3 regions of the Halomonas sp. C22 genome follow, and region 2 is predicted to be linked to each of the others. Evidence: predicted binding sites of a transcription regulator. Region 2 holds the regulator's gene; each other region holds the start of a gene.
The links. The regulator sigma-54, encoded in region 2, starts transcription at its own class of promoters, with help from an activator protein. The targets are predictions, from matches to a motif close to TGGCACNNNNNTTGCTNT.
Positions count from the first base shown of each region.

Region 1: FEU76_RS04535 (CmpA/NrtA family ABC transporter substrate-binding protein) is a predicted target of sigma-54. The motif match lies at 2,295-2,312, and genes of this name have one in related genera.
Region 3: FEU76_RS04500 (NCS1 family nucleobase:cation symporter-1) is a predicted target of sigma-54. The motif match lies at 7,822-7,839, and genes of this name have one in related genera.

Region 1 is NZ_VBVC01000002.1:275,961-286,301, forward strand. Features, by position in the region: gene FEU76_RS04525 (ABC transporter substrate-binding protein) at 1-174, shown strand, start outside; gene FEU76_RS04530 (methyl-accepting chemotaxis protein) at 287-1,975, opposite strand; gene FEU76_RS04535 (CmpA/NrtA family ABC transporter substrate-binding protein) at 2,452-3,756, shown strand; gene ntrB (nitrate ABC transporter permease) at 3,780-4,631, shown strand; gene FEU76_RS04545 (ABC transporter ATP-binding protein) at 4,648-5,499, shown strand; gene FEU76_RS04550 (amino acid ABC transporter substrate-binding protein) at 5,496-6,419, opposite strand; gene FEU76_RS04555 (amino acid ABC transporter substrate-binding protein) at 6,430-7,329, opposite strand; gene FEU76_RS04560 (GGDEF domain-containing protein) at 7,319-8,761, opposite strand; gene codB (cytosine permease) at 9,043-10,308, shown strand; gene codA (cytosine deaminase) at 10,323-10,341, shown strand, end outside.
Region 2 is NZ_VBVC01000006.1:149,478-159,818, reverse strand. Features, by position in the region: gene lptC (LPS export ABC transporter periplasmic protein LptC) at 1-293, shown strand, start outside; gene lptA (lipopolysaccharide transport periplasmic protein LptA) at 290-793, shown strand; gene lptB (LPS export ABC transporter ATP-binding protein) at 815-1,561, shown strand; gene FEU76_RS12930 (RNA polymerase factor sigma-54) at 1,667-3,082, shown strand; gene hpf (ribosome hibernation-promoting factor, HPF/YfiA family) at 3,180-3,488, shown strand; gene ptsN (PTS IIA-like nitrogen regulatory protein PtsN) at 3,493-3,960, shown strand; gene rapZ (RNase adapter RapZ) at 4,030-4,962, shown strand; gene FEU76_RS12910 (HPr family phosphocarrier protein) at 4,988-5,257, shown strand; gene pmbA (metalloprotease PmbA) at 5,264-6,604, opposite strand; gene yjgA (ribosome biogenesis factor YjgA) at 6,701-7,222, shown strand; gene tldD (metalloprotease TldD) at 7,258-8,712, opposite strand; gene FEU76_RS12890 (YhdP family phospholipid transporter) at 8,709-10,341, opposite strand, start outside.
Region 3 is NZ_VBVC01000002.1:261,585-271,925, forward strand. Features, by position in the region: gene moaA (GTP 3',8-cyclase MoaA) at 1-866, shown strand, start outside; gene FEU76_RS04480 (CobW family GTP-binding protein) at 895-1,896, shown strand; gene FEU76_RS04485 (EAL domain-containing protein) at 1,870-4,950, opposite strand; gene FEU76_RS04490 (LysR family transcriptional regulator) at 5,145-6,050, shown strand; gene FEU76_RS04500 (NCS1 family nucleobase:cation symporter-1) at 6,248-7,765, opposite strand; gene FEU76_RS04505 (nitrilase-related carbon-nitrogen hydrolase) at 8,378-9,244, shown strand; gene hydA (dihydropyrimidinase) at 9,279-10,341, shown strand, end outside.

The sequences.
Region 1 (10,341 bases), on a different contig from region 2:
AGTGCGGCCATTGGCGACGAGCCCGCAGACGCCGAGCAGCTTCGCCAGCAGTGGGCAGAAGCGGGCACGGACGCCCAGCTGGTGATGCTCACCCCTGCGCTTTGGTACCTCTCTGGCGGCGGCCTGCAGAGCCTGACCTTGCAAATCGAGGAAGTGGCCAGCGCGCTCAACTAGGCGCTGTCTGAAAAGTCGGCTTGCTGCTTGACCATACAGGCGCAAAACACAGAGCCCCGCCACCGGTTTACGGTGGCGGGGCTCTGTGGCTCATAGAGATAACCTCAGCTTATCAAAACGCTTCCCACTCCTGCTCGGCACTGGCGGCCGCTTTGGACTTTGGCTTACTCGTAAGCTGGGGGCGCAGCAGCTCGCCGCGGGGCGGCGGGGTAGCCAGCGCGGGCTGACGACTTTCAGCCCCCTGCTCCAGGCGGAATGCCGCCACCACGCCCTCCAACCGCTCGGCCTGCTCCTCCAGAGAGCTGGCCGCCGCAGACGCCTCTTGCACCAGCGCCGCGTTCTGTTGGGTGACCTCATCCATCTGAGCGACGGCCTGATTGACCTGCTCGATGCCCGCGCTCTGCTCCTGGGAGGCTGCCGATATTTCATCCATGATGTCGGTGACCCGGCGTACCGATCCGACGACTTCCCGCATGGTGGCACCGGCTTTTTCTACCAGTTGAGAGCCTTCATTGACCTGCGCCGTGGAAGCATCGATCAATCGCTTGATCTCCTTGGCCGCCTCGGCACTGCGGCTGGCCAGGTTGCGTACTTCGCTGGCGACAACCGCGAAACCGCGTCCCTGCTCGCCTGCCCGGGCAGCCTCGACCGAGGCATTGAGCGCCAGAATATTGGTCTGGAAGGCAATCGAGTCGATCACGTTGATGATATCGGCCACCTGCTGGGAGCTCGAGGAAATCCCGTGCATGGTCGAGATGACCTGCTCGACCACGTCGCCGCCCTCTACCGCCTTACCCGAAGCATCGTTGGCCAGCGTGCTGGCCTGACGTGCGTTATCGGCGTTCTGCTTCACGGTTTGGGTCAACTGCTCCATGCTGGCGGCGGTTTCCTGCAGGGAGGCTGCCTGCTGCTCGGTGCGCGACGATAAATCCGCGTTGCCCCCGGCAATTTCTCGTGCGCCGATGTAGATCGAGCCGCTGCTGTCGCGCACGGTCGCTACCGTGGCCGCCAGGCCACTCTGCATGCGCTGCATGGCGCTGAACAGCTTGCCAATTTCATTGCTTCCGCGCAGGTCCACGCGGGATGACAGATCGTTTTCGGCAATGCGCTCGAAATGCACCACGGCTTCATCCAGGGGCTTGACGATGGACCTCACCATCGCCATGCGCACCAGCACAATAATGAACAGCGCAGCCACGATCACGGCAATATCGATGTAACCAAATACTTGCATATCGCGATCGTAGCGGTCGACCAACTGATCCGCATACTCGGCCAGATAGCCGTTAAAGGCCATGCTAGTCGTAACAAACGATTGATTAAGTGGAATAATGGCTAAACGCACCGCGTTTAACTGAGCACTATCACCCGACTTTACCGCCGCCTCCATGGGAATCAAGCCTTCCTGCATCACCGCATAAAAGGCGGTAATCACGGCCTCGGCCAACTCGTTGTTCATACCACGTGGGTCGGAGGCTTCAAATTCGGAGAAGTAACTCTGAGCAGATTGCTGAAACGTTTCAGCCTCGGCCAGATAGGTTTGCGCCTGCTGATGCTGACCATCTTCCGAAGCCACGACACTGTTCAAATACGCCAACTGGGCAAAACCTACTGAGCGCTGAGTACGCGCCAGGGGCAACATCTGATGCATCGACAGCTCGTCCATGGCTTCTAATGAGTTCCCGCCTTTCGTCCCCGCCCAATGACCAAGAGCAGCAATAGTCATGATCAACAAAGCAAAAATGACCAACGTGAACGTCAGACTTGTTTTTATCGAGATATTTGCCAGTAATCGCTTCATGCCACCCCCTGCCGACAAAGCGTCGTTTGCCAGTCAATTAGAGAAACGTCTTTTCTTTAATATAGTGCTCGCTACGCAAGCCTCAATGTGTGGCTGGCATTCTATGGAAGGTAACCGATGAGACAATAGAGTTCACATTATTTGACGTTATTGATAACTTGCTAACAATCTTGCTTCTTTTTCGTGCAACTTCGCCAAAACTGCACCATTTCTACGCTGCACCGCACCATCCCTGCCTCCTTCGATAACCAGACAGCTCTTCGACTATTATGACTAACCTTTTGAAAAGCTGATGTTTCGCAAAAACGACTCCGCCATTTGGCATGTTAGCTGCACAAGACAAGGGGATAGCAAACTGGGTCAACGTGGGCCCGGCGATAAAAAAAGATGATCAACAGACAACGGCGTCTGCAACAGCTCCTCAACGGGGCTGATTGCAGGCGCCGTTTTTGTCTCCAAAGGGCAGGAACCGTGTCATGCGCAAAAAAATCTCTTCGTCCCACTCACCGGAACGTCGCCACTTTCTCAAAAGCTCCGCTGCCGTGGTGGGAGGCTCTGCCGTGCTCAGCAGCCTGCCCATGAGCTGGGCTTTTGCCAACGGCGCTTTGGAAACCACGTCGGCCAAACTCGGCTTCATTGCGCTGACGGATGCAGCGCCGCTGTTCGTGGCCGATGAAAAAGGATTTTTTGCCAAGCACGGCATGACCGATGTGGAGGTCCTCAAGCAGTCTTCCTGGGGTACCACCCGAGACAACCTGGTGCTGGGTTCACAGCGTAACGGGATCGATGGCGCACACATCCTGACGCCCATGCCTTACCTGATCGCCAGCGGTGCCATGACCCCCAACAACATTCCCGTGCCGATGAGCATTCTGGCGCGCCTCAATCTCAACGGGCAGTGCATCTCGGTGGGCGATGAGTACGCCGACCTCAAGGTCGCGTTGGATACCCGTGAGTTTGCCCAGGCCCTGGCGGAAAAGCGCAGTGGAGGCAGCGAAGTCAGCGCTGCCATGACCTTCCCCGGCGGCACCCACGACATGTGGATTCGCTACTGGATGGCCGCCGGGGGCATCGACCCCAACCGCGACATCTCCACCATTACCATCCCGCCGGCCCAGATGGTGGCCAACATGCGGGTGGGCAGTATGGACACCTTCTGCGTGTGCGAGCCCTGGAACCAGCAGTTGATCAACCAGGGCATCGGCTACACCGCCAATACCACCGGCGAGCTGTGGAACGATCACCCGGAAAAAGCCTTCGCCATGCGCAGCGACTACGTCGAAGCCCACCCCAACGCCACCAAAGCGCTGCTAATGGCCATCATGGAAGCGCAAATGTGGTGCGAAGACCCGGCCAACCACGAGGAGATGGCCCAGATCTGCTCACGCCGCCGCTGGATTCATGCGCCTTATGCCGACCTCATCGACCGTATTCAGGGCAACTTCGATTACGGCACCGGGCGCGTCGTGGAAAACCATCCGCACATGATGCGCTACTGGGACAAGCACGCCTCCTACCCCTTCAAGAGCCACGACCTGTGGTTCCTGACCGAGAACAAGCGCTGGGGCTACTTGCCGCAGGACTTCGACAGCGCGGCCTTGATCGAGCAGGTCAACCGCGAAGACCTGTGGCGAGAAGCCGCTCACGCCCTCGGCGTGGCCTCGGCAGACATTCCGGACTCCACCTCTCGCGGCGTCGAAACGCTGTTCGACGGCAAGGTCTTCGATCCGGAAAACCCGCAAGCCTACCTCGATAGCCTGGAGATCAAGGCGCTGGCCTGAGCCAGGCAGCCTGGGAGAGCCTCATGACGACTTCATCAAGAGCCAATACGCTGTCTACCCCCATGCCAGGCGTGCACCCTGTACTGCTACGCCTGCGCGATACCCTGGTCAAGAACGTGCTGCCGCCGGTGGTCGTGCTGGCCATTCTGATCGGCCTGTGGGAAGCGCTGTGCTCCCATCCTGGCGCGGCGCTGCCGCCGCCCTCGCAGGTGCTCAACGATACCTGGGAGCTGATCATTCATCCCTTCTACGACTACGGCGGCAACGACAAGGGCATGGGCTGGCAGATTCTGGCCAGCCTGGAACGCGTGGCCTATGGCTACCTGCTGGCGGTGGTGGTAGGTATCAGCCTGGGCGTGCTGGTGGGCCAATCGACCTGGGCCCTGCGTGGCCTCGACCCCGTGTTTCAGGTGCTGCGCACCGTGCCTCCGCTGGCCTGGCTGCCGATTTCACTGGCCGGGTTTCAGGACAGCACCCCTTCGGCCATCTTCGTGATCTTCATCACCGCCATCTGGCCCATCATCATCAACACCTCAGTGGGGGTGCGTAATATCCCCGAGGATTACCGCAACGTGGCCCGCGTGATTCGCCTCAACGGCATGGAGTATTTCACCCGCATCATGCTGCCCGCCGCCGCACCCTATATTTTCTCGGGCCTGCGCATTGGGGTAGGGCTTTCCTGGCTGGCCATCGTGGCCGCCGAGATGCTGATTGGCGGCGTGGGCATCGGCTTTTTCATCTGGGACGCCTGGAATGCCTCCATGCTCAGCGACATCGTGCTGGCACTCATCTATGTGGGCATCGTGGGCTTCATTCTTGACCGCATCGTGGCCTTCATCGGCCAGTGCGTGACCCGTGGCACCACCCAAAGCTAACCCAGGAGATTGGATCATGGCTTCACACTATTTAAGCGTCGAGCAGGTGGACATGACCTTTGCCACCAAAGGTGCCACTACCAACGTGCTCAAGGAGATCGACCTGGGCGTCGCCAAGGGTGAGTACATCTCGATCATTGGCCATTCGGGCTGCGGCAAGTCGACCCTGCTCAACATCATCGCCGGGCTCACCTCCTCGACCTCTGGCGCGGTCATCCTGGATGGCAAGGAGGTCAATGCGCCAGGCCCCGACCGCAGCGTGGTCTTCCAAAACCACTCGTTACTGCCCTGGCTCACGGTGTACGAAAACGTGGCGCTGGCAGTGAACAAGACCTTTGCCCGCCGCAAGACCAAGGCCGAACGCCACGCCTGGATCCTCAAGAATCTGGACATGGTCGGTATGTCCCATGCCCTCGACAAACGCCCTTCAGAGATTTCCGGCGGCATGAAGCAGCGGGTAGGGATCGCCCGCGCTCTGGCCATGGAGCCCAAGGTACTGCTGCTGGATGAGCCGTTTGGCGCCCTGGATGCGCTGACACGCGCCCACCTGCAAGAAGAGGTGATGCGCATTCAGGACGAGCTGGGGAATACCGTCATCATGATCACCCACGATGTGGATGAGGCCGTGCTGCTGTCTGATCGTATCGTGATGCTGACCAACGGCCCCTCGGCGCGCATTGGCGAAATTCTCGACATCGACCTGCCGCGCCCCCGCAACCGTATCACGCTGGCCGACGACCCCCGCTACAACCGCTACCGCCAGGAAGTGCTGCGCTTCCTGTACGAAAAGCAGCGCAAGGTAGAGCACCTGGCCGAACGACGCGAGAAAGCCCCCAGTACTGCCACGGCTAAAAAAGCCCGCGCCTAGTCCTGTAAAACAGCCTGAGGGGTGATCTGAGGGGAGGCCTGGGGATTGGCAAAGTGGTTTTTCAGCGTTTCGCTCAGCGGCACGTTCAGAGTAAGTTCCTTGCCGGGCAACGGCTGCAGGAACCACCGCTCGTAAAGCGCCAGCATCTCATCGCTTTGATAGATCTGGCGCAGCGCCTGGTTCACCTGCTCGACAAAAGCGTCATCGCCTCGGCGCATCAGCAGCCCCAGCGGCTCCTCCGCCGTTATCGCCTCTTCCGACAGGCGATAGGCCGCGGGGTTGCCGGTTTCTGCCATCATCGTGCTAAGCAGAATGTCATCCATGGCAAACGCCGCCACCCGCTCATGGGTGACCAGGTCAAAAGCCTCCTGAAGCGTTTCCACCGGCACTACCGACAGGTTCAAACGCTGCTCGCGGTTGGCCAGATTGATCTGCCCCACGTTCACCGTTCCCCGCGCCACACTGACGCTGCGCCCCGCCAGATCCTGCAGCGTGGCAAACCCATGTTTGGCCAGCGCAACATAGCGCACGGAGACGAAAAAGTGGCTCAGCGAAAAATCCGCACTACGGCGGCGCTCTGCCGTATTCGTACTGGCATTGCATTCGATATCGATCACACCACTGTTCAATAATTGAACTCGGTTACCCGGGGTACGGAAGACGTATTCGATCTCCAGGTGGGGAAGTGCCAGTTGCTGCTGTAAATGCTCGGCCACCCGCTGACACAGCTCGATGGAATACCCCACCACGCGGCCCTGATCATCCGCATAGGAAAAAGGCGCCGTATCGCCATAGCCAACTCGCAGCGTGCCGGTTTCCCGGAGGCGTTCCAAGGTGTCGATCTCGGCAGCGAACGCCAACGCACTGGCGCCCAAGGAGGCCATCAACCCCACCCACCAGCGCCTGTATCTTCGTGACATGACTCACTCCTTACTCAGCGAATGCTTCCGGGTGTGTCAGAACGGCCTCCAGCTGAGGGCTCATGGGCAGCCCCACCACCTGCTGGTCGGGCGGAATGGGAGACAAGAACCACTTCTCATAAAGCGCCAGCATGTCGCCACTCTGATAGAGCGCGCGTAACGCTTCATTGACCCAGGCTAAAAACTCGGGGTCGTCACGGCGCAACATCAGGCCATACGGTTCGGGGTCACTCAGCGCTTCCGACGAGATATGAAAGCGCTCGGGAGAGGCATCGGACGCCACCAGGCCCGCCAGCAAGATATCGTCCATCACGAACGCAGACGCCTGCTCGGCAGCTACCATGGTGAACGCTTCGTCGTGGGAGCGACTCAGCATGACCGAGATATTGAGGCCTTGCTCCCGGTTCATGGCATTGAGCTGCTCGATATTGAGCGTCCCTGTGGTCGATACGACGCTGCGTCCTGTCAGGTCTTCGATGCGATCCAGCGCATTCTTCGTCAGCGACACATAGCGGGTAGTACTGAAGTAATGGGGGTAGGAAAATGCTGCCTGCCGACGCCGCTCTGCGGTATTGGTCGTCACCCCACACTCAAGGTCGATATCGCCCTTGCTCAGCAGGATGAAGCGGTTGGCGGGCGTCACCGGCACGAAGGTAACTGCCAGCGCAGGCCCACCCAGCCGAGCGCTGATGCTGTCGACCACTGCTTGGCAAATATCGATGGAGTAGCCGATGGGCCGCCCTTCCACCACGTAGGAGAACGGCTCCTCGTGTTCTCGGTGCCCAATCAGAATGGTGTGATCCTGCTGAATGCGCGCAAGCGTCGAGCCTGTCTGGGCGCTGGCCATGCCCATGGCCAGCAGCAGCAAGCCCATCAACGCGATATACCGCCCGATCACGCTACACATCATGGCTGGTTCCCATGGTCATGCCGCTACTGAACACCTGATAACGCCCTCGCCCCATGGCCTTGGCAGCGTAAAGCGCCACATCGGCACTGCGCAACAGCGTATGGCTGCTTTCGCCATCCCGTGGGGCCAGGGCAATCCCGATGCTGACCCCGATCTGGACGCGCTCTCCCTGCAGGTCAAAGGGTTCGCGCAGCGCAGCGACCAGCCGCCCTGCCCGTACACTGGCTTCGTCCAGCGCATGGTGGTGAACAGGCTGGAGAATCGCGAACTCATCGCCCCCCAGGCGCGCCACCATCTCACGCTCGGCCAACAGCCGCTGTACCCGTCGGCTGGCCTGGATCAGCAGTTCATCCCCGGCGGCATGCCCTAACGTATCGTTGACGGCCTTGAAGCGATCCAGGTCAAAAATCATCACATTGAAGCGCTCGCCTCCCGACAGCTGCGCGACGGCGACCTGCAAGGCCTCGTTGAACTGAACACGGTTAGGCAGCTTGGTCAGCGCATCGTGGTGCGCCAGGTGCTGGAACTTGAGCGCCTCCTCCTTGACCTCCAGCAGCAGCTCGCGCTCGACGACTTTTTTGCGTAACGCTTCAATGGCCTGGGCCATACAGCCAATCTCATCCTGGCGCTGTGTGTAGGGCGTTGTCTGCTCGGTTCGATTATGAGAAATATGCGTCAACGCCTTGATCAGACGCGGCACGGGCTTGAACAGCTGATGCATCAGCAGGCTCAGCAGCAAGGGCGTGGCCAACAGCACGATGCCCAGTGAGGCGACGACTTTCAGCAGTAGCTCGCGGTGCACCTGATACAGCGTCGCCTTGGTGCCAATGGTGGCAACCGACACCCCCCATAACTCCCCCTGAGGAGACACAATGGGCAATGCGCTGATGAAGTGCTCCTGCTCGCCAAGCCGGGCAAAGCCCACGTACAGCTCACTGCCAGAAGCAGCCAGCGACAGCTCTGGGACGTGGGGGAGTTCGAGCGTGGTCTCTTCACCGTGGTGGGCATCGGCGACCATGGCGAAGCCGCCATCTGGCAAACGTGAAAACAGCCAGACGTTGTGGCGCGTTTGCGCACTCGCCAGCGCCAACACATCCACAGGGCTGAACCCCGTACTGAGCACCGAGTCTTCATCCCCAATGGGCTGTTCGGACACCAGGTGCGTCACTTGGCCTGAGAGGTCCGTGCGTACCGCGACATTCGTGTAGATACGCCGAATCGTGGCGCTCACGATCTGGGCATTCACCAGCGCTTCCCGGGCCCACTGTTCGCGTGCACTGCGCTCCACGATGGCAAAGCCCAGCAAGGCCCCCATGGAGTAGGCAAAGACTACCCCCAGCACCATGAATACCGCCACTTTACCGACCAGCGTCCGGTACCAGGGCAACCGGACGGCTGGCGACGGTGGCTCTTCCGAGCTTGATGGTTTCATATTGGCCGACTCCCCCTCAGCCACGTCTTGCCACATCGCCCATTGCTGATCATCGATCCTGTCAATGGCACGTTAGCGCCACGCCATTCAGAGCGCTCGTTACCTTGTGGTGCGCGTGCGCGCTCGTTATTCCTGTCTTCTTTTCGCAAACTACCATTAAAGACGCGCACGAGTAGCTAAAAATTTAAACGTTTCTTGTTACCTGACCACGCCTGATTGGCATGCGGCTTGCTGCATCTTTCTTGACCATGACACGCGACGACGTATCGAAGGGGAAAAAGATGCACCATTCAGACTACCCACTTAGCGAAGTACCCCTCCAGGCTCGGAAAGGGCTACTCTCTACCTCAGCGGTACTGCTTGGCTTTACCTTTTTCACCGCCACCATGTGGGCGGGTGGCTCCCTGGGCCAAGCCTTCCCGATTGGCCAGTTACTGTGGATTATCGTGGCAGGCAACCTGCTACTGGGTATCTACGCAGCAACGCTGGCTTATATCGCCTGCCAGAGCGGCCTGAATGCCGTCCTGATGGGACGGTTCTGCTTCGGCGAAAAAGGCAGCAAACTCTCTGACATTATCCTCGGCTTCACGCAGATTGGCTGGTACGCCTGGGGAACCGCCACGATAGCTCTGGTACTGGTACGCACCACGGGGATGCCTGAATGGCTGGAAATCCCCTTGATGGTGCTGTTTGGCTTTGGATTCTGCGTGACCGCCATGATCGGCTATCGAGGCATGGACTGGCTGTCGCGCTTCGCCGTACCCGCCATGATGCTCTTCATCTTGATCAGCCTGTTCACCGGGCTGGTCGATGTGCGCGGCTTTGCAGGATTAAGCCAGCAAACGCCAACGGAAAGTATGAGTGTCGCAGCGGCGATCACCGTGATTATCGGTACCTTCATCAGCGGTGGCACCCAGGCGACCAACTGGAGTCGCTTTGCCAGGACGCCGAAAGTTGCGGTGATCGCAACGCTGGCCGCTTTTTTCATTGGCAATGGATTGATGGTGCTGACCGGTGCCTTGGGCACGATGATTTACCAGCAGGCAGATATCGTCGATGTTCTCATTGCCCAAGGCTTTCTCTCCCTCGCGGTATTGATGCTGTTCCTGAACATATGGACGACCCAGGACAACACGATTTACAACTTCGCCGTGGCGGGATGCAACTTGCTGCGCACCGAAAAGCGCCGCTTGGTCACCGTCAGCGGCGCCGCCATTGGTACCGTGCTGGCGGTAGGTGGCATGTACAACCTGCTCATTCCATTTCTGGTGCTGCTCGGCACGTTTATCCCTCCCATGGGCGGGGTGATCATGGCTGATTTTTGGCTCAAGCACCGAGGCCGCTACCCTGCTTTGGCCTCTGCGCAGCTACCCGATTTCAATCGGCGTGGCCTCGCCGCCTATGCCATTGGTGCCGGGGCTGCCTATTTTTCTCCGTTACTACCGCCGCTGGTGGGAGTCGCAGTCGCGGCAGGCAGCTACGCCGTGCTGCTACGTATGAAGCACGCTACGCTGGGTGATAGCTTCCCATCGACGGCCAAACAATAAGTGAGCACCTGTTTATGAACATGCAGATCATCA
Region 2 (10,341 bases):
TGGCCATTGCCGACACCGGCACCTTGAACATGGACTCCCAGGCGCTGACCCTGGCCGGATCCGCGCGCCTGCTGGCGCCGGACGAAGGCTGGCAGCTGGATACCGACCTGCTGCACTATGATGGACTGGAGCGTCATGCCTGGAGCGACACCCCTGTGGTACTGCAGCAGCCACCTCAACGCATCGAAGCCTCACGCATGGATGTCTGGCTGGACGACAGCCGTGTCAGTTTGATCGATAACGTGCGCGGCGTGCATCCGCCCGCCCCCCAATCTTCTCAGGAGTCGCCATGAACGCCCTGCTTCGTACGGCACTGTTCGCCCTTGCCGTTCCCATGGTGGTAGGCGTACTGCCTGCCGCTGCTCAACAACAGGCCCCCGTTGAAGTGGAAGCCGACCGCCTGGACCTGGACCAACGTGCGGGCACGGCGGTCTATACCGGCAACGTCGACATTCGCCAAGGTGAAATGCAGCTGCGCGGAGAGCGTGTCGAAATTCATCGCAACGAGGCGGGCGAGCTCTCCCGGGCCGTCGCCACGGGCGAGCGTGCCTACCTGCGCAACCAGCTGGAAGACCAGACGACGCCCATGGAAGGCTGGGCGCGGCGCATCGTCTACCATGTGTCCGAGCGGCGTGTAGAGTTGATCGACCAGGCCGAACTGACCCAGCAAGGGGATCGCTTCCAGGGTGGACGGCTCGAATACTTCATCGACCGCGGGGTGGTCCAAGCACGCTCCGATGTCAGCGGCAGCGCACCGCAACGCATCCGCATGACCTTACAGCCCGAGCAATAGAGAGAGCCCCTCGTGACAGCCATCAGCCCCGACACTGCAGCGGTCAAGACGCTCCATGCACAGCATCTGGCCAAGAGTTACAAGCGCCGCCGCGTGGTCAAGGATATCAACCTGGAAATTGCCCAAGGCAGTGTCGTTGGCCTGCTAGGCCCCAACGGCGCAGGCAAGACCACCTCGTTCTACATGATCGTCGGCCTGGTGAAGGCCGATGCTGGCAAAGTGGGCATCGACGATCTCGACCTGACCCGGGCGCCGATGCATGAGCGTGCCCTGGCAGGCATCGGCTACCTGCCTCAGGAAGCATCGATCTTTCGCAAACTGTCGGTGGCCGACAATATCATGGCCATTCTGGAAACGCGTCGTGAGCTCGACCGCAGCAGCCGAGAAGCCAAGCTCGAATCTCTGCTGGAAGATTTTCACATCACCCATATTCGCGACAACCTGGGCATGAGCCTCTCGGGCGGCGAGCGGCGGCGGGTGGAAATCGCTCGCTCGCTGGCCACCGAACCTGCCTTCATTCTGCTGGATGAACCATTTGCCGGCGTCGACCCCATTTCCGTGGGCGATATCAAATCGATCATACGCGCCCTCAAGAAGCGTCATATTGGCGTCCTCATCACCGACCACAACGTGCGTGAAACTCTGGATATCTGCGATATTGCCTACATTGTTGGCGACGGACACATCATCGCCAGTGGAAACCCCCAGGAAATCCTCAATAACCAGAAGGTACGCGACGTCTATCTGGGCGCCGACTTCCGGCTTTAAACAATGGCCCACGAAGACATTTTATTTAGTGGCATGCTTATTGCACTTGCACCAAACGGAGAGTCGCTCTAGGGTGGAGCTTTCTGATTAACGAGTGGTTCTCAGATGGTCATGAAAGCTTCTCTTCAACTGCGCATCGGCACACAGCTGACCATGACACCTCAGCTGCAGCAGGCCATTGCGCTGCTTCAGCTATCGACGCTGGACCTTCGTCAAGAAATTCAGCAGGCGCTGGATGCCAACCCCATGCTCGAGCAGGAAGATGAGTTTGGCGAACAGGCCGTCAGCGAGCCTCAGGAAGCCGAGTGGGCAGACAGCATCCCCAGCGAGCTTTCCGTAGACAGCGACTGGTCCGACACGTACCAGGACATGGGGAGCATGGGCGGCAGCAGCGAAGGCCCGGACTTCGAGCGTCAGGCGGCGGGGCAGAGCCTGCACGGTCACCTGCTTTGGCAATTGGCCATGACCGACTTCTCCTCCCGTGAACATGCCATCGCCGAAAGCCTCATCGATGCGCTGGATGCCAACGGCTACCTGACCCAGCCTCTCAACGACATTCGCGAGGGGCTCAAGGCACAAGGCCACGACGGCCTGAGCCAGCGCGAGGTCGAAAACACCCTGCTGCGCCTTCAGCAGTTTGAACCCACCGGAGTATTTGCCCGTGACCTGCGGGAGTGCCTGATGCTGCAGCTGGCCTCGCTGCCCGAAGACACCCCGCTGCTGATGCCTGCCAAACGCCTGGTACGCCAGTTTCTCGAAGCTCTCGGCAAGGACGACATGCGCTTGCTAAAGCGACGCCTGAGCCTCGACGACGAGCAGTTGGACGATGTCATCCGTTTAATTCGCAGCCTTGACCCCAGGCCTGGAAGCGCCTACGGCATCACCGACGACAGCTATGTCACGCCAGATCTGGTGGTACGCCACGATCACGAGGGCTGGCACCTGGAACTCAACCCGGAAGCGCTGCCTCGACTGCGTATTCAGCCCGACTACGCCAGCCTGATCAAACGCGCCGACAAGAGCCAGGACAACCAGTTTCTGAAAGAGCATCTCCAGGAGGCTCGCTGGCTGATCAAAAGCCTTTCGAGCCGCAACGACACCCTGCTGCGCGTGGGGCGCGAGATCATTGCTCGGCAGATCGGCTTTCTGGAGCATGGCGAAGAAGCCATGAAACCGCTGATTCTGGCCGATATCGCCGAAGCGGTGGAGATGCATGAATCGACCATCTCGCGGGTCACTACCCAGAAATACATTCATACCCCGCGCGGGGTGTTCGAGCTCAAGTACTTCTTCTCCAGCCAAGTCAGCGGCCAGGAAGGTGGCGACAGCCATTCCAGCACGGCCATTCGAGCACGCATCAAGAAACTGATTCAGGACGAGCCTCCGGGCAAGCCACTCTCCGACAGCCGTCTGGTCACCCTGCTGGAAGCGGGCGGCATTACCGTGGCCCGCCGCACCGTGGCCAAGTACCGTGAGTCGATGGGTATACCTTCGTCGAGTGAGCGCCGTCGTTTACGCTAGTTAAACGCTCTCGCCCAACAAACTCTCGACGAGGGCTTTGCAATGGCCCAAAAAGGGTTACAATCGAAGTACAGTCCGATGGATAAGGAGCACGTCAATGCAAGTAAACATCACTGGTCATCACGTTGAACTGACTGACGCCTTGCGTGACTACGTAAACGAAAAGCTGGAACGCGTTGAACGTCACTACGACAACATCACGACCGTCCAGGTCACCTTATCTGTTGAAAAGGAGCGCCAGCAAGCCGCCTGCACCCTGCACGCAGCAGGAGCCGACCTTCATGCCGAAGCGCTGGACAACGACATGTACGCAGCCATTGACGCCCTGGCGGACAAAATCGACCGTCAGCTCGTAAAACACAAGGAAAAAGCACAAGCCCGCGCCCAAGGCGCTGGCGTGCGTTAACCCGATGACGTTGGAAACCATTCTCCCCCCGGAGCGCGTGCTGTACGACGTGCCCGGGGGCAGCAAAAAAAGGGTGCTGGAGTTTTTCAGCACCTTTATCGCTCAAAACACGCCCAGCCTGGATAGCCAGGAAGTCTTCAGTCGATTGATTGGCCGTGAACGGCTGGGCAGTACCGGCATCGGCAATGGCGTGGCCATTCCCCACGCACGCAGTCCTCACTGCAGCACGCCCATTGCCGGTTTTCTCAAGCTGGCCGAACCCGTCGACTTCGATGCCATCGATGGTGACCCCGTCGATCTGGTGTTCGTGCTGCTGGTACCCGAAGAAGCCGATGATACGCATTTGGCGCTATTGGGTCAGGTCGCCACGATCATGAACGACGCAGCCACACGTCAGCAATTGCGCAATGTCAGCAGCCAGCGTGAACTGCTGACGCTGTTGACCGACAAGATTCGCGAGCAGGCTGCCTAGCGCAGCCTTTGCCGGGCAGCAAGGCCGTCGGTAACCCCCTATTCCTTCTCAAGCCAAGAGAGATGCGCTATGCAGCTGGTGATCATTAGCGGCCGTTCAGGGTCCGGTAAGTCCATCGCCCTACAGGCTCTGGAAGATCTTGGCTATTACGCCATCGACAACCTGCCTGCCATGCTGCTGGGCTCGCTGGTCGATGAACTGCGTCAACAGGGGGGGCGTACTCATTTGGCCGTCAGCATCGATGCGCGCAACTTGCCTACTGCACTGGAACAGTTGCCTGCTCTGCTGGAAGAACTACGCCAGCGTCAGATCCGTTTTCAGGTCATCTACCTGACCACGGACGCTCGCATTCTGCTGGAGCGCTACTCGGCCACCCGTCGGCGCCACCCGCTGACGCGGGATAGCGACATGACCCTGGAAGAGGCCATCAACAAGGAAGAAGAAACCCTGCTCGAGATTCGGGACCTGGCTGACCTGCTGATCGATACGTCGCGTCTTTCGGTACACGACCTACGCCGCCGCATCACCGATCAGGTTGCTCATCAGCGGCGTGACCAGTTGACCCTGACGTTCGAATCTTTCGGCTACAAACGGGGCGTACCCATGGATGCCGATATCGTGTTCGACGTGCGCTGCCTGCCCAACCCCTATTGGGACCCCAGCTTGCGGCAGTTCACCGGACGCGACGCCAACATCAAGGCCTTCTTGAGTGGCTACCCCATCGTCGATGACATGCGTGACGATATTCATGCCTGGCTGGAGAAATGGCTACCTGCTTACCAAAGCAGTCAACGCAGCTATATGACCGTGGCCATTGGCTGTACCGGCGGACAGCATCGCTCTGTCTACATGGTCGAGCAACTGGCGCAATCGCTGGTCAAGCGCACTGGCGCTATTCAGCTCAGACACCGGGAATTGGGCTTGCAGTACACGCTGAGCGAATTACCCGCTACCGTCGATGCCGCTTCTTCCACCCCTCCCAGCGACACGACGTCGCCCTGATATCACTCGGCAAAAAGGAACCAGAGTGCCTGAAAGAACCTTAACGCTGACCAACCAACGCGGCCTTCATGCCCGCGCCGCCACCAAATTGGTCAAGTGCGGCCAGCAGTTTTCAGCCCGCATTCACGTGTACAAACAGCAGCAAAAGGCCGATGCGGCCAACATCATGTCGCTGCTGATGCTGGCGGCCCCCTGCGGTACGTCACTCACCATTACCGCAGAAGGTGAAGACGCCGACCAGGCCCTCGATGCCATCCAGGCCCTGTTCGACGCCCGCTTCGACGAGGATCAGTAACCCTCGTCAGCTGCCCGCCACCGTCATGGCGTCCACCAGCCAGCTGCCGGTATGAATGCTGCCACGCGTATCGGTATCATCGCCAATCCCCATCAGGCCAGCGAACATGGTGTTGAGATTGCTGGCAATGGTGAACTCTTCGATGGGGTACTGTACCTCGCCATTCTCCACCCAGAAACCGGCCGCACCGCGAGAGTAGTCACCCGTCACAGCATTGACCCCCTGCCCCATCAGCTCGGTGACCCAAATACCCCGCCCCATCTGCTGCAACAGCTCGTGACGCGGTGTCAGCGGGGCCAACAGACGCAGGTTACGCGCTCCGCCAGCGTTCCCCGTCGACTGCATACCCAGGCGACGCGCGCTGTAGGCAGACAGCATGTAGCTGGCGATCCTGCCCTGCTCGATGAAACGGTTATCTCGGGTCTGCACACCCTCGGCGTCGAAGGGCGAGCTGGCCGTGGCGCCGACTTCCATGGGGCGCTCCTCCAGCCCCATCCACTCCGGGAAAAGCGGGCTGCCCAGGCGATCACACAAGAACGATGCTTCACGATATAACGCCCCGCCCGCCAACGCGCCCATCAGGTGGCCTACCAGGCCTGCGGCCAGGGTTGGGTCGAACAGCACGGGAAACGTACCGGTGGGCGGCTTGCGCGCACCCAGCCGCCGCAGGGTGCGTGCGGCCGCTTCGCGCCCGACGTCCTCCGGGTCACGCAGCTGTACGGGATTGCGTGCCGACGTGTAGTCATAGTCGCGCTGCATACCCTTGTCATCCTGGGCGATCAGCATGCAGGACAGCGAATGGCTGCTGCCCTTTTGGGTACCTAGAAAGCCATGGCTATTGGCGTAGACCCGCACGCCCTCGCCACTGGACAACGAGGCACCTTCGGACTGGTGAATACCGTACACGCTGCGCCCCGCCTGTTCACAGCGCAGCGCCAGCTCGATGGCCTGCTCGGTCGAGAGCGCCCACGGGTGGTGCACCTTGAGATCCGGCAGCCGGGTCGCCATCAGCGCAGCGTCTGCCAACCCGGCAGCAGGGTCTTCGCCGGTATAGCGCGCAATTGCCAGGGCCTTTTCCACCGTGGCGCGCAGCGAGGCGCTGCTGGCATCCGTGGAGGAGGCGCTCCCCTTGCGCTGGCCAACGTAGACCGTAATGGCGATTCCCTGGTCACGGGAAAGCTCGACGGTCTCGACCTCGCCGAGCCGTACGCTGACGCCCACCCCCTGGTCGACACTGGCGCCTACTTCAGCGGCATCGGCGCCCAGCGTTTTCGCCAGGCCAAGGGCTTCTTCCGCCCGCTGCGCCAGTAGCGCCTGTTGCGCTGCTGCATCAAATGCCTGTGCCATGTGGTCTCCTTTTCGCCTCAATTGCATTGGCGAATCAATGTTATGGTCGCAGCCTGATATAATGCTGCCGACGAATCCAAATCAGTGAGTGTCTGTATGCCTAAGCAACGCCCCGAGCCCCTCGATATTGACGAGCAGGAAGAGCGTCCCAGTAAATCCCAGCTCAAGCGTGAAATGCATGCTCTTCAGGCGCTTGGCGAAACCTTGATTGCCATGAAACCCGCCGAACGAGCCCGCTTTCCGCTGTCTGACGATATGTTGCGGGCCATCGAGGAAACCTCGCGCATCCGCTCCCATGAAGGCCGCCGCCGCCACATGCAGTACGTGGGCAAGTTGATCCGCAAGGAGGATCTAGCCGCCATCCAGGGGGTATTCGATGCCATCGAGCAAGAGAAAGAGCAGCGCGACCATGCCTTTCATCGACTGGAAAAATGGCGTGATCGGCTGGTCGACGAGGGTGACGACGCCGTCGACCTGTTCCTTGCCGACTACCCCGATGCCGACCGCCAGACCCTGCGTCAGCTGGTGCGTAACGCCCGCAAGGAGCGTGAGCAAGGTAAACCGCCGACCAGCGCGCGCAAGCTGTTCAAGCACTTGCGCGATACGCTGGCGCTCTGACCCCCACACCAACGATGACGAGCTGCGCTGTCTGACTAGCCGGATTGCGTGCCACCGACGGTCAGCTCGTCCAGCTTGAGGGTGGGCTGCCCAACGCCTACCGGCACGCCCTGGCCCTCCTTGCCGCATACCCCAATCCCGGTATCCATGGCCAGGTCATGGCCAATCATGGACACTCGTCCCATCGCCTCAGGGCCATTGCCGATCAGCGTGGCGCCCTTGACTGGCGAGGTGATGCGGCCATCTTCGATCAGGTAGGCTTCGCTGGCTGAAAACACGAACTTGCCCGACGTGATATCTACCTGCCCGCCACCGAAGCTGACCGCGTAAAGGCCGCGCTTGACGCTCTTGATGATGTCTTCCGGCGCATCTTGCCCGGCCAGCATCACCGTGTTGGTCATACGCGGCATCGGCAGGTGGGCAAAGGACTCACGCCGCGCGTTCCCGGTTGGCGCCATGTTCATCAATCGCGCGTTCAGCTTGTCCTGCATGTAGCCGGTGAGAATGCCATCCTCGATCAGAGGGGTGTACTGGCCCGGCGTGCCCTCGTCATCGACGCTGAGCGCCCCGCGGCTATCCATGACCGTGGCATCGTCTACCACGGTGACGCCCTTGGCCGCCACGCGCTGACCCATTCGCCCGGCGAAAGCCGAGCTGCCCTTGCGATTGAAGTCACCCTCCAGGCCGTGCCCGACCGCCTCGTGCAAGAGGATGCCAGGCCATCCAGCGCCAAGCACCACGGGCATCTGTCCAGCGGGTGCATCCACCGCTTCCAGGTTGACCAGCGCCTGACGCACGGCCTCCTGGGCATAGCGCTCGGCCACCCCCTCATCGCGCAGGCGAGCCATGGAGTAGCGCCCACCGCCACCGGCGCTACCCCGCTCCCGACGGCCATTCTTGGCCGCGATCACGCTGACATTGAAACGTACCAGCGGTCGCACGTCCGCCGCCAGGGTACCGTCGCTAGCGCGCACCAGCACGACTTCGTAGGTGCCGGACAGCGAGGCACTGACCTGGCTGATGCTGGGGTCGGCAGCGCGCGCGACGCGGTCGGCCTGCTTCAGCATGGCCACCTTCTCCTCGGCGCTCAGCCCTGCCAGCGGGTCGATACCTGCATAGCGCGCCGCTGCGCTTACCGGCACGACACGCTGGCCAGGCAACTGCTTGCCACTGCGCACGATGCCCGACGCGGTGCGTCCGGTATCCATCAGAGCATCGGCAGTAATCTGGTTGGAGTAGGCAAAGCCGGTTTTTTCACCGGCCAGCGCCCGCACACCGACCCCGCCATCGATGTTGTAACTCGCTTCCTTGACCTCACCGTCTTCCAGCACCCACCCCTCCTGCCAGGTGCGCTGAAAGTAAAGGTCAGCATAATCGATGCCTGCCCCCATGGCGTAGCCAAGGCCCGTATCCAGGGCTTCCAGATCGAGACCACCCGGCGTTAGCAAAATGGAAATTGCAGACTCTATATCGCTTGTGTGTGCGGTCATTGAGGGCCTTCTAAAGTAACCTGCGGCGAGGTCCAGGGACCTCGCACGCGATAATGAATGGTGGTGGCCTGGGCCAGTGCGTCACCAAAAAGCCGGTCGGCAATAAAGAGCGCCCCACCGACGATGGGAGCACCCACCGCGATTGCAGCGATAGGCAGACTTTGGCTCACTGGCAGTGTGACGCCAAGACGCTGATCGAGTTCGCGCTGCAAGAGATTAACATTTCCTGTCAGCGTAAAGGTCGTGGCAGGGGCATCAATTTGTAGGGGGCCACGCAGCAACAGCTGCCCTTGGGCCACGTCTGCCGTGCCATGCACCCGATCGAACGCCGTCCCTTGCCCGGTCACATCCGAAAAATCAAAGCGCAGTCTGCGCAGAATGTTATCGAAGTTGAGCAGCCCCACCAGCCGAGCAGGTGCCGAGTCGAGCATCACGAAGCGCCCGTCACGAATATCCGTGCTCAGCTCCCCACCTGCGCGGGCCAGCGCAAACTGCCAGGGCGCCCCCGCCCAGGCAAGCTCGGCGGCCACGTTGGTGGTGCGGCTGCGCATGGCAACGGGCTGCCCCAGACGCTCCAGGGCAGTGCCCAGATCTCCCCCCTGGATCGTCAGGTCAGCGCGCGTGCGGCTGGTCACCGGATTACCTTCCCAGTGCAGCTCGCCACGCGCCGAGAGCTGCCCCAACGTCAGCCCCACCGGCGCAATCGAGAGACGCTGATCGTTCGTTTGCCAATACGCCGTCAGAGGACCGTAAAGGCCATTGCCAACACTCAGTTCGGCCAGTCGCAATCGCCCATCGGGCACGGAGGCCAGCCATTCGGGGATAGGGGCTGGAGCCGCGTATTCGGTGGTGATCTCATCCAGCCAGGAGTCTGGTGCAGAGACGGCGTTGGCCTGCTCCTCACCGGGCAAGTCAAGCAGACGGTCAGCGGCCAGATAGCTCACCACCACATCCAGCGGACGAGCCTCGCGAGGCTGATAGCTCAAGCGTCCCGACAGCAGCTCACCATTGATTTGCAGCTGCGCTCGGTCCGCCTCGGCACTGCCGGACGCCGTCATGGCGCCCAGACACTCGTCTCGATAACGTAAACAGGACGTCCTCAGCACGGCTTCGAGGGTCGGCAACTCCCCTGGCGTCGTCAGCCCATCCGCACCACTGTCGAAAAGCGGCGACACGGCCTGCTGCCAAGCCAGAGGGTCGATATGCTCCAGCGATGCATCTATTTTCCAGCCAGACTGCTGGGGCCAGTCTACCAGGGGTGCCACGCTACCCAGCGCGACCGCTCCCGCCAACCCCTCTGGCTCTCTGAGCGCCAGACGCATGGCCAGCAGATCGGCAATCCGTACTTCTCCTCTGGACCTGGAAACGTCGGCACGCACCCGCAACGGCCAAGGCTGCTCGGCACGTTTGTCGAACGGCTCGGGCAACTGGCTAGTCAGCCCGACCAGCTGGCTTTGCAGGGTCAAGGTGGGGCTGTCCCCCCAATCCACCACGCCTTCCCAGGTCGTTCGCCCACGCAGTACTTCGCGCGCCGTGTCCGGCATGTCCGCCAATGCCCAGAGCGCTGCGCTGTCTACATCGCCGCTGAGCTGCACCCGCTGCTGATCTTCATCAAAGTCGGCCCGGATT
Region 3 (10,341 bases), on a different contig from region 2:
AGGTGCTCACTCTGGAGGAGCTGGCCCTGGTGGCCCGTGCGTTTACCGAACTGGGCGTGGAGAAAATTCGCCTGACAGGCGGTGAGCCGCTGGTGCGCAAGGGCATCGAACAGCTGGTGGACGACATTGGCGCGCTGCCGGGTCTGGATGACTTCACCATGACCACCAACGGCGCGAGCCTGCGCAAGCATGCCAAGCGGCTTTACGCGGGCGGCTTGCGCAGGCTCAACATCAGCCTCGACTCGCTGCACCCCGAACGCTTCAAGCAGTTGACCCGCACGGGCGAGCTGGCCCGCGTGCTGGACGGCATTCAGGCAGCCAAAGAGGCTGGTTTCACTCGGATCAAGCTCAACGCGGTGATCCTGAAAGGGCGCAACGAAGACGAGGTGCTCGACCTGGTGAGCTTTGCCCGCCGCGAGCAGCTGGACATCAGCTTCATCGAGGAGATGCCGCTGGGGGATGTATCGGACCACTCTCGAGCAGAGACCTTCTACTCCAGCGATGACGTGCAGGCGCTGATCGAAACCCGCTACCCGCTGACCCCCACCACCGAAAGCACGCCGGGGCCCTCGCGCTACTTCAGGATGGCCGACAGCGACAGCCGCGTGGGCTTCATCTCCCCCCACAGCCATAACTTCTGCGACAGCTGCAACCGGGTACGCGTCACCGTGGAGGGCCGCCTGCTGCTGTGCCTGGGCAATGAACACTCGGTGGACCTGCGTGCGGTGCTGCGCCGTCATCCCGGCGAGATCGCACCGCTCAAGCAGGCCATCATCGACGCTCTGCCATTGAAGCCCGAGCGCCACCACTTCACCACCGATGGTGATATTCAGGTGGTGCGCTTCATGAACATGACCGGAGGTTGAGCCGTTGGCGCTTGAGGCACTCGTACCCGTGCATATCGTGACCGGCTTTTTGGGCAGCGGGAAAACCACGCTGATTCATCAGCTGATCGAGCAGAAACCCGCCCATGAAAAATGGGCCATTCTGGTCAACGAGTTCGGTCAGATCGGCATCGACCAGACGATGTTCGCTGCCCGTGATGACGTGGTGGTCAAGGGCCTGCCTGGCGGCTGCCTGTGCTGCCAGTTGGCATTCGTGCTGCAGGCGGCGCTGGTCAATCTGCTGGCACGCCAGAGACCCGACCGGGTGATCATCGAGCCCTCGGGGCTTGGGCACCCCGCCGGGCTGATGGATTTGCTGCAGGGTGAGGCTTTTCAGGACGTGGTGGCGGTGCAGGACATCATCGCCACCCTCGACCCGCGTCGGCTGGACGAAGCCCGCGTGCGAGCGCATGAGACTTTTCAAGACCAGTTGACCATGGCCGATGCCGTGGTCATCACTCTGGCCGACATGGCCAGCGACGAACAGCATGCACGGGCCGAGCAGTTCATCGGCACGCTCTGGCCGCCGCGCAAATGGGTGCATAGCACTCAGCAAGGCCCCTTGCCCATCGCCCGCCTGCTGAGCCCCTCGGCCCCTCGGTCTGCGGCGCCAGCCGCCATGCCTGCCGCGCACCAGGCACTGGTTGCTCAGGGGCCCAGCCTCGAAGGGGCGTTCTTCGACTTCCCACCGCCCCCAGGCAAAGCGCAGCAGCAGGCCGCCAGCGCCCTGGGCTACACCAGCACTGGGGTGCGCTGGCACCCCGCCGAACGTTTCGACCTGGACCGTTTGGCGCTATGGATGAGCGAGCTACCCGCCACCGCCAGGGTGAAGGGCGTCTTTCATACAGACGATGGCTGGAAGCAGCTCAACCGCGCCGAAGGCACCCAGAGCGTGGCCGCCAGTGCCTGGCGACAAGACTCCCGGCTGGAGGTGATTATCCCTGAGGGCACGCTGCCCCTGGCTGATAAGACGCTTCCTGATCAGCTACGCGCTTTGGGGGCCTGGCGGTAAGGGACGTTGCGCGCGTACGGCCTGCTCCATTTCCTCCACCGGCATGGGTCGCCCGAACAAGTACCCCTGAAACGCATGGCACCCGTGGGCCATGAGCCATGCCTGATGCGCCGGGGTTTCGACCCCCTCGGCGATGACATCCAGATTCAGGCTCTTGGCCAGGGCAATGGTACTTTCGACGATGGCGGCATTGGCACTGCTCTCGAGCACCTGCTGGACGAAGGACTGGTCGATCTTCAACTGATCCAGCGGGAGCTGTGCCAGATACGCCAGCGACGAGTAGCCGGTGCCGAAGTCGTCCAGCGAGAAGCGAACGCCGCGCGCCTTCAGGCTTAGCATCTTGTCACGGGCATCGTCTCGGGCGTCGACGAACAGCGTTTCGGTGACTTCCAGCTTCAACCGCTCGAGCGGGGCTCGGGTGCGCTGGAACACTTGCTCCACTCGATGTAGAAAATCGCTCTCGCGGAACTGCAGAGGGCTGATGTTGACTGAAATGGTCAGCTGCTCGAACCCCGGCTGGCGCTGCCACGCAGCCAACTGATGGCAGGCCGCCGCCAGCACCCACTCGCCTACGTCGTTGATCAAGCCGGTGCTTTCCAGTAGCGGAATGAACTCACCGGGCGACACCAGCCCGCGTTCAGGATGGTGCCAGCGTAACAGCGCTTCGACGCCCACGATGCGCCCCTGTCCATCCACCTGGGGCTGATAGTGCAACAGCCACTGCTGATGATCCAGCGCCAGACGCAGGTCAGACTCCAGTTTGACCCGTGCCAGCAGCGCGGCCTGCATGGAGGGGTCGAAAAAGCGTAACGTGCGTCGACCACTGGCCTTGGCCTGGGAAAGCGCCATGTCCGCCTGCTGCAGATAATCATCGGCACTGCGCTGGCTGTCGGCCATGACGGTGATGCCCACGCTGGCCGTGACCGACGCCTGCTCATCCCCCACCTGGATCGGGATATCCAGCGCTGCCATCAGCTTGTTGGCAATGTGCTCGGCCAGCGCCTGCGTTTTACGCGGGCTGCCGTCCACTCCCTCGACCAACACGGCAAACTCGTCGCCGCCCAGTCGCGCCAGAGTGTCCGTGTCGCGCAGCATCTGGCCAAAACGGCGTGCCACGTTCTGCAACAGCCGATCACCGATATGATGCCCCAGGGTATCGTTGACATGATTGAAGCTATCCAGGTCCAGCAGAATCAGCGCTCCGCAGCGCTGGTGGCGATTCAGCTCCTTGAGGGCCACGCCGATTCGGTCGATGAACAGGCGACGGTTGGCAAAGCCGGTCAGCGGATCGTAGAACGCCAGCTGATGAATTTCCTGCTCGGCCGCCTTGCGTTCGCTGATGTCACTCATGGTAGCCACATAGTGGGTCAAGCTGCCGTTGCGGTCATACACGGCACTGATGGTCAGCCACTCGGGAAACAGCTCGCCGTTCTTGCGCTGGTTCCAGATTTCTCCCTCCCAGCTTCCCGTGGAGAGTACGCTGCGCCATAAGCGTCGGTAGAAGGCGGCATTGTGGTGCCCAGAGCTGAACATGCGTGGGTTCCTGCCCACGACTTCCGCATCACTGTAGCCGGTGATGCGCTTGAAAGTGTCGTTCACTTTCAGGATCGTGCCCCGCGCATCGGTCACCATGATGCCCAAATGTGCCTGAAATGCAGCGGCAGCAATTTGCAGCTCCACTTCGGCGCGTTTTGCGTCAGTTACCTCACGGGTCACGGAAAGCACTCCTTCCAATTCGTCCGGTTGTTGGGTACTGCTCACCAGAGGGCTCAAGGTGGCATGAAAATCGCGCGACTGCTGGCCCAATGGCAGCGAATACTCGAACGTGGCCACCTGACGAGTGCGCTGCACCTGCTGGAACACATCATCAAAGGCCTGTGCCAACGGCATGGGCAGTACCTCGGCGTAGGATTTACCCAAGGCCTGGGCACTGTCCAGCAGCAGCTTATCGGCATCCAGGGCGTGGATATAGGTAAACCGCCCCTGGCCATCGAAGACGAAAATCATATCCTGGACGGAATGAATCAACGCATCCAGGCGAACCTGTCGAGCCTGAAGCTGATAGCCCAGCGCCAAGCGGTGCAGGTAATGCCGAGCCACCCACGCCCCCAACGCCCCCAGCAAAGCCATGACACCCGACAGCAACCAGGCACGCTGGCGCCAGCTGGCCAACAGGCGCTGAACATCGACCCCCACCACTACCATAACAGGGTAGTCGGCCACACGTTTGACGTGAAACAAGCGCTCTTTGTCATCCAGCGGTGACTGCATGGTGAAGACGTGCAGACGATCATCGCTGACCAGCCAGTCCCGATAGGCCGTTGCATCGATCTCACGCCCCAGCGCCACGCCTTGGGCAGGCTCCGGATGGCGCGCAATCAGTTTCAGGCTGGCATCGACCAGCGCAACACTCTCGCCCTCCTCGACCCCCATGTGGCTCAACGCAGCGCTGAACATCTCGGGCAACAGCCGAGCAACCACCACACCATTGAACGCCCCCTCGGCAGGGCCTAGCCGCCGCGCATGGTACAGATAGAAGCGCTGATCCAGGGCCGACCAATAAAGCGGCGTGACCACTTCGTCATACGCTGACTGGCTGAAACCTCGAAACAGTGCCGTCTGGCTCAGGTCCCTGCCCGCATGACGGTTGTCGCCACTGCTTACCCAGGCGCGCCCGTCTGTATTCAACACGCCAAGCTCATCGATCAACGGCAGATAGCGCGTCAGGTTCTCTAGCGCTACCTGAACCTGCACCTCACGGTCAGGCACGCCTGCCGTCTGACGTTCGAGCAGCTCTTCGAGCCCAAACAGCGCCTGCGCGCTCTGCCCCAGTACGCCATTCGCCCATTCAGCCACCACGCTGGCGCGGGCAGCAGCCCGCGCTTCTGCGGCCTGCAGCTCTTGCTCGTACTGCCCTTTCAACAGCCAGCCAAACAGTGCCAGCATCACGCACAGCGACACGATGTAAATGGCAATGACGCGATGGCGGTAACGACGATGGCGAGGCAGCGTATCAAGGTGTCGGGAGAGTCCATCACTCGGCGGGAGCGACATCATGCATACCTTAGTCAGGCATCCCGTGGGCGCACCTGATAGAGTGAAAAAAGACAGAGGAAGATACACCAGCCCGAGACATGGGTGGGACTGTTGAAGTGTGGCGCGATGTTTTTTTGATGTATATCAATTTTTGGCAAAAACCGTCATCAAAATCCTCATATCGGTATGACCGGCAGGGCAACGAGGCAGCCATGGCATCTCTGGGACAAATGAGCGATTACGAAATACGCCTGGTGCGTATCTTCAAGACCGTGGTGGAGTGCGGTGGCTTCACCGCAGCAGAAACGACGCTGGGCATCAGCCGCTCGGCCATCAGCCAGCACATGAGCGACCTGGAGAGCCGCCTGGGGTTTTCGCTTTGCCAGCGAGGTCGCGGTGGGTTCAGCCTGACCGAAGAAGGCAAGGAGATTTATCAGGCAGGCCTGACCCTGCTGTCCGCCCTCGAAACCTTCAAAAGCGATGTCAATGCACTGCATCACACCATCAAGGGCGAGCTGAATATCGGCATCACCGATAACCTGGTGACGCTACCCGCCATGAACGTTACCCACGCCCTGGCGGCGCTGACGGCACCCAACCATGCGGTGACCGTGAATATTCATATGGAACCCTCTGACGCGGTGATCCGGGGCGTCATGGATGGGCACCTGCACGTCGGGGTGGTGCCTGCCGTGAACCTGCCGACCAGCCTGGAGACGCGCTGGCTTTACGACGAGCCGTCATACCTGTACTGCTCGGCAGAGCACCCCTTGTTTCCACAGGCCGATGAGAGGCTCGAAGCAGGCGACATTGCCCAGTACCCCGCCATACAGCCCCGCTACCCGCTACCGGAAAAAGCCCGCCAGGCCCACGAAGCACTCAACCGTCGAGCCTCTGCGTCAGACCGGGAAGGCGGCGCCTTCCTGATCCTGACCGGGCGCTTCATTGGCTTTCTACCCGAACACGTGGCCGCCCAGTGGGTCAGCGCAGGCAAGATGCGCGCCCTGCTGCCCCAGCACTACGCGTATCGCATCCCGTTCGTGCTGATTACCCGCCACGACCGCCGCCCCAACCGCGTGGTGGATGCCTTCCTGGGGCTGGTGAAGGAAGCCAACTAGGCTTTGTACGAAAAGTCGGCGAGCGATGGCCAGACAAGGCAAAAATCGGCGAAAAGACGGAGTTTACAAGGTGTAAATGAGTACTTTGAGCCGATTTTTAACGCCGTATGGGCGAGCATAGGCAATTTTCGTACAAAGCCCAGCGGCGCAGCCCGCCAGGCTCTGCCCGACAGCTGGCTGCGCCATGCGCTACCGCATCAAGGCTGGCGAGCCGCCTCGCTGGCCATCAGCGGCACAGGGCCTGCCTGGGGAGACGACGCCAGGGTACGGCTGGCGACGTAGTACACCACCGCCCCCAGCGCCGAGCCCGTGAACCAGCCGTAGTCATAGAACCAGTTCATGGTACCGGTCAGCAGCGACAGCAGGGTCAGGCTCACCGGAATGCCGAAGGCAATGAATCCGGCGATATTGACCGCGGGGTAAGCCTGGTGGTCCATGTACAGGCTAGGCACATCCAGGCGCTGGCGTTTGATCAGGAAATAATCCACCGCCATGATGCCTGCAATCGGGCCCAGCAGGCTGGAGTAGCCCAGCAGCCAGTTGGAGTACATCTGCTCCAGTGAAACGCCCTGGCTCACCACCCCCGCCTTTTGCAGCAGGTCGTAGCCCATCAGCAGCACCCCCACGGCGCCGGTCATCAGCACGCCACGGGTTTGATTGATCAGCTTGGGGGCAATGTTCTGAAAGTCATTGGTGGGTGAGACGATATTGGAAGCGGTGTTGGTCGAGATGGTCGCCACGATGATCAGCAGCATGGCCATGATGACCCAGAAAGGGCTGTCGATATAGCCGATCAGGCGCACCGGGTCGGCCACGGTTTGGCCTACCAGCGTTTCCGAGGCGGCGGTCAATACCACGCCCAAGGCAGCAAAGAAGAACATGGTCAACGGCAAGCCCAGGATCTGCCCGACGATCTGGTCCTTCTGGCTCTTGGCGAAGCGGCTGAAATCAGGAATGTTCAGTGACAGCGTCGCCCAGAAGCCCACCATGGCCGTCAGGCCAGCAAAAAAATAGCCATATACCGAAGCCCCTTCCGGGCGCGACGGCGGCTGGGCCAGCAGTTCGGTCATCGACATGTGCGGCCACGCCCAAATCATCAGCCCGATCCCCACGGCCAACAGCAGCGGTGCCGCCAGGGTTTCCAGCCACTTGATCGACTCGGCCCCGCGAATCACCACGTACAGGTTCATGGCGCCAAACACGAAGAAACCAATCACCTCGCCGACGCCTCCCAGCGCCGCCCAGGCGGGAAACAGCGCCGACAGCAGCAGGTGAATGGCCAGCCCGCCAAACATGGTTTGAATGCCAAACCAGCCGCAGCCCACCAGCGCCCTGACCAGGCAGGGCACGTTGGAACCCAGGATGCCAAACGAAGAGCGCAGCACCACCGGAAAGGGAATGCCGAATTTGGTGCCGGGAAAAGCGTTCAGCGTCAGCGGAATCAGCACGATCACGTTGGCCAGCAGAATGGCCAGCAGCGCCTCGCCAACGCTCAGCCCAAAGTAGGCCGTGAGCACGCCGCCCAGGGTGTAGGTGGGCACGCAGATCGACATACCGACCCACAGCGCCGCAATGTTCCATTTGCTCCAGGTACGCTCTTTTGCTTCGGTAGGCGCAATATCGTCGTTGAAGCGTGGGCTTTCACGCACATCGTCTTCCACTGCCAGTTCGACCAACCCCTGCTGATCGATCATTCGAGATTTAGCTGCCGTCATCGTTGTCTCCTCAGCCTCGCCATTGCCTTTTTATCTTCAAAGGTTCAACAGGTTGCGCAGCAATAAGCGTGCCCAAAACCACGCGCTCACCGCTAACTCATTGAACACAAAGCTGACTAAGCAGACATATATAAAGACGAAGCCCTCTGTATCATTGTTGTTATAGTCACGGGTATTAAATCCTCCTAAACAGGGTAGCGACATATTCATAAAACGCACCACAAGAATGCAAAAAACCAATATAAAAACCAAAAAATAAAACACAAATCATTGATTTAAAAAAATAAAAATGAAACGCCATAATAGTGCAGCACCTCACCAAATTGATAAAAACGGACAATAAAAAACCTAAAAAACAGCAAAAACAGTCACTTGAAAGACAACCAGGATTTTCATAAAAACTTCTTGCAAAACGTCTTCAACCAGCGCTATGTTCAAAAAGCTGTCTATCTTGACAGCTTTGCTAACAATTATAAGTTTCGACCATGAGTCGATGTCATGACACGCCTAGCGATCTTTTCCGCCACTCATCGATACCGGCAGAAAAGCCACCCATAGCTGGCCTCCCATCCATTCGGAGGTCGGCGCGTTATGACAAAAGAGGGGTAGTCCATGCAGAAAATGAAGATTGGCCTGATCCAGATGGCCCTGAATACCAGCACCGATCAGGAACCCGGCGTCATTCGTGACGCGATGAACGAAGCGCACCTGCCCATGATTCAGCAAGCCGCCGAGCAAGGCGTGCAGGTGCTGTGCTTCCAGGAAGTGTTCAATCAGCCCTATTTTTGCCCCAGCCAGGACAGCAAATGGTACGCCGCCGCCGAGCGAGTGCCGGAGGGCCCCACCTGCCAGATGATGCAAAAGCTCGCGGCCGAGCACCGCATGGTGATCATCGTCCCTATCTATGAAGAGACCGAGACCGGCGTTTACTACAACACCGCCGCCGTGTTCGATGCCGACGGCAGCTACCTGGGCAAATACCACAAGACACACATTCCCCAGGTGGCTGGCTTTTGGGAGAAATTCTTCTTCAAACCAGGCAAATCCAACTGGCCGGTTTTCGATACCGCCTACGGCAAGATCGGCGTGTATATCTGCTACGACCGCCACTTCCCGGAAGGCTGGCGGGCATTGGCGCTCAACGGCGCCGACGTGATTTTCAACCCTTCGGCCACGGTGGCCGGTCTTTCCCAATACCTCTGGGAGCTTGAGCAACCCGCCTCTGCGGCTGCCAACGGCTGCTTCATCGCCGCTATCAACCGGGTTGGCACCGAGGCGCCCTGGAATATCGGCGACTTCTACGGCTCCAGCTACATCGTCAACCCACGCGGCAAGATCGAAGCCCAGGCCAGCGCCACGGAAGACGAGCTGCTGGTGCATGAGATCGACCTGGATATGGTGCGCGAGGTGCGCAACAACTGGCAGTTCTTCCGCGACCGACGCCCCGAGACCTACACCCGCCTCACCGACGGTGAATGATTCTGCTGGCTAAACACAACGACAGGAGCGAACCATGAGCTTATTGATCAAGGGCGGCACGGTGGTCACCCACGCCGATACTTACCGCGCCGATGTGCTGTGTGTCGATGGCAAAATCCACGCCATTGGCACCGACCTGGGCGTGCCGGAAGGCTGCGAGATCGTCGATGCCAGCAACCAATTGGTGATGCCTGGCGGCATCGACCCACACACCCACATGCAGATGCCCTTCATGGGCGCGGTGGCCAGCGAAGACTTCTACACCGGCACCGCCGCCGCCATGGCGGGCGGCACCACCACCATTATCGATTTCGTGATCCCCAGCCCCGGCCAATCGCTGCTGGAGGCCTTCGAGACCTGGCAGGGCTGGGCGGAAAAAGCCGCCACCGACTTCGCCTTCCACGTGGCGATCACCTGGTGGGATGAGAGCGTCAAAGAGGAAATGGGCACCCTGGTACGCGACCACGGGGTCAACAGCTTCAAGCACTTCATGGCCTACAAGGGCGCCATCATGGCCACCGATGACATTCTGGTGGAGAGCTTTTCCCGCTGCCTGGAGCTGGGCGCGGTGCCCACCGTGCATGCCGAAAACGGCGAACTGGTCTACCACATGCAGCAGAAGCTGCTGGCCCAGGGCATCACCGGGCCGGAAGCCCACCCGCTTTCCCGCCCACCGCAGGTGGAAGGCGAAGCCGCCAGCCGTGCCATTCGCATTGCTTCCACCCTGGGCGCTCCGGTCTACCTGGTGCACGTCTCCACCAAAGACGCGGTGGATGAAATCGCCTACGCCCGCCAACAGGGTTACCCGGTGTTTGGCGAGTGCCTGGCGGGCCACCTGGTAATCGATGACAGTGTTTACCAGCACCCCGACTGGGCCACTGCCGCCGCCCACGTGATGAGCCCGCCATTCCGGCCCAAAGGCCACCAGGAAGCGCTCTGGCACGGCCTGCAATCTGGCAATCTGCAAACCACCGCCACCGACCACTGCTGTTTCTGCGAAGAGCAGAAAGCCGCCGGTAAAGATGACTTCACCAAGATCCCCAACGGCACTGCGGGTGTGGAAGACCGCCTGGCCGTGCTGTGGGACGAAGGGGTCA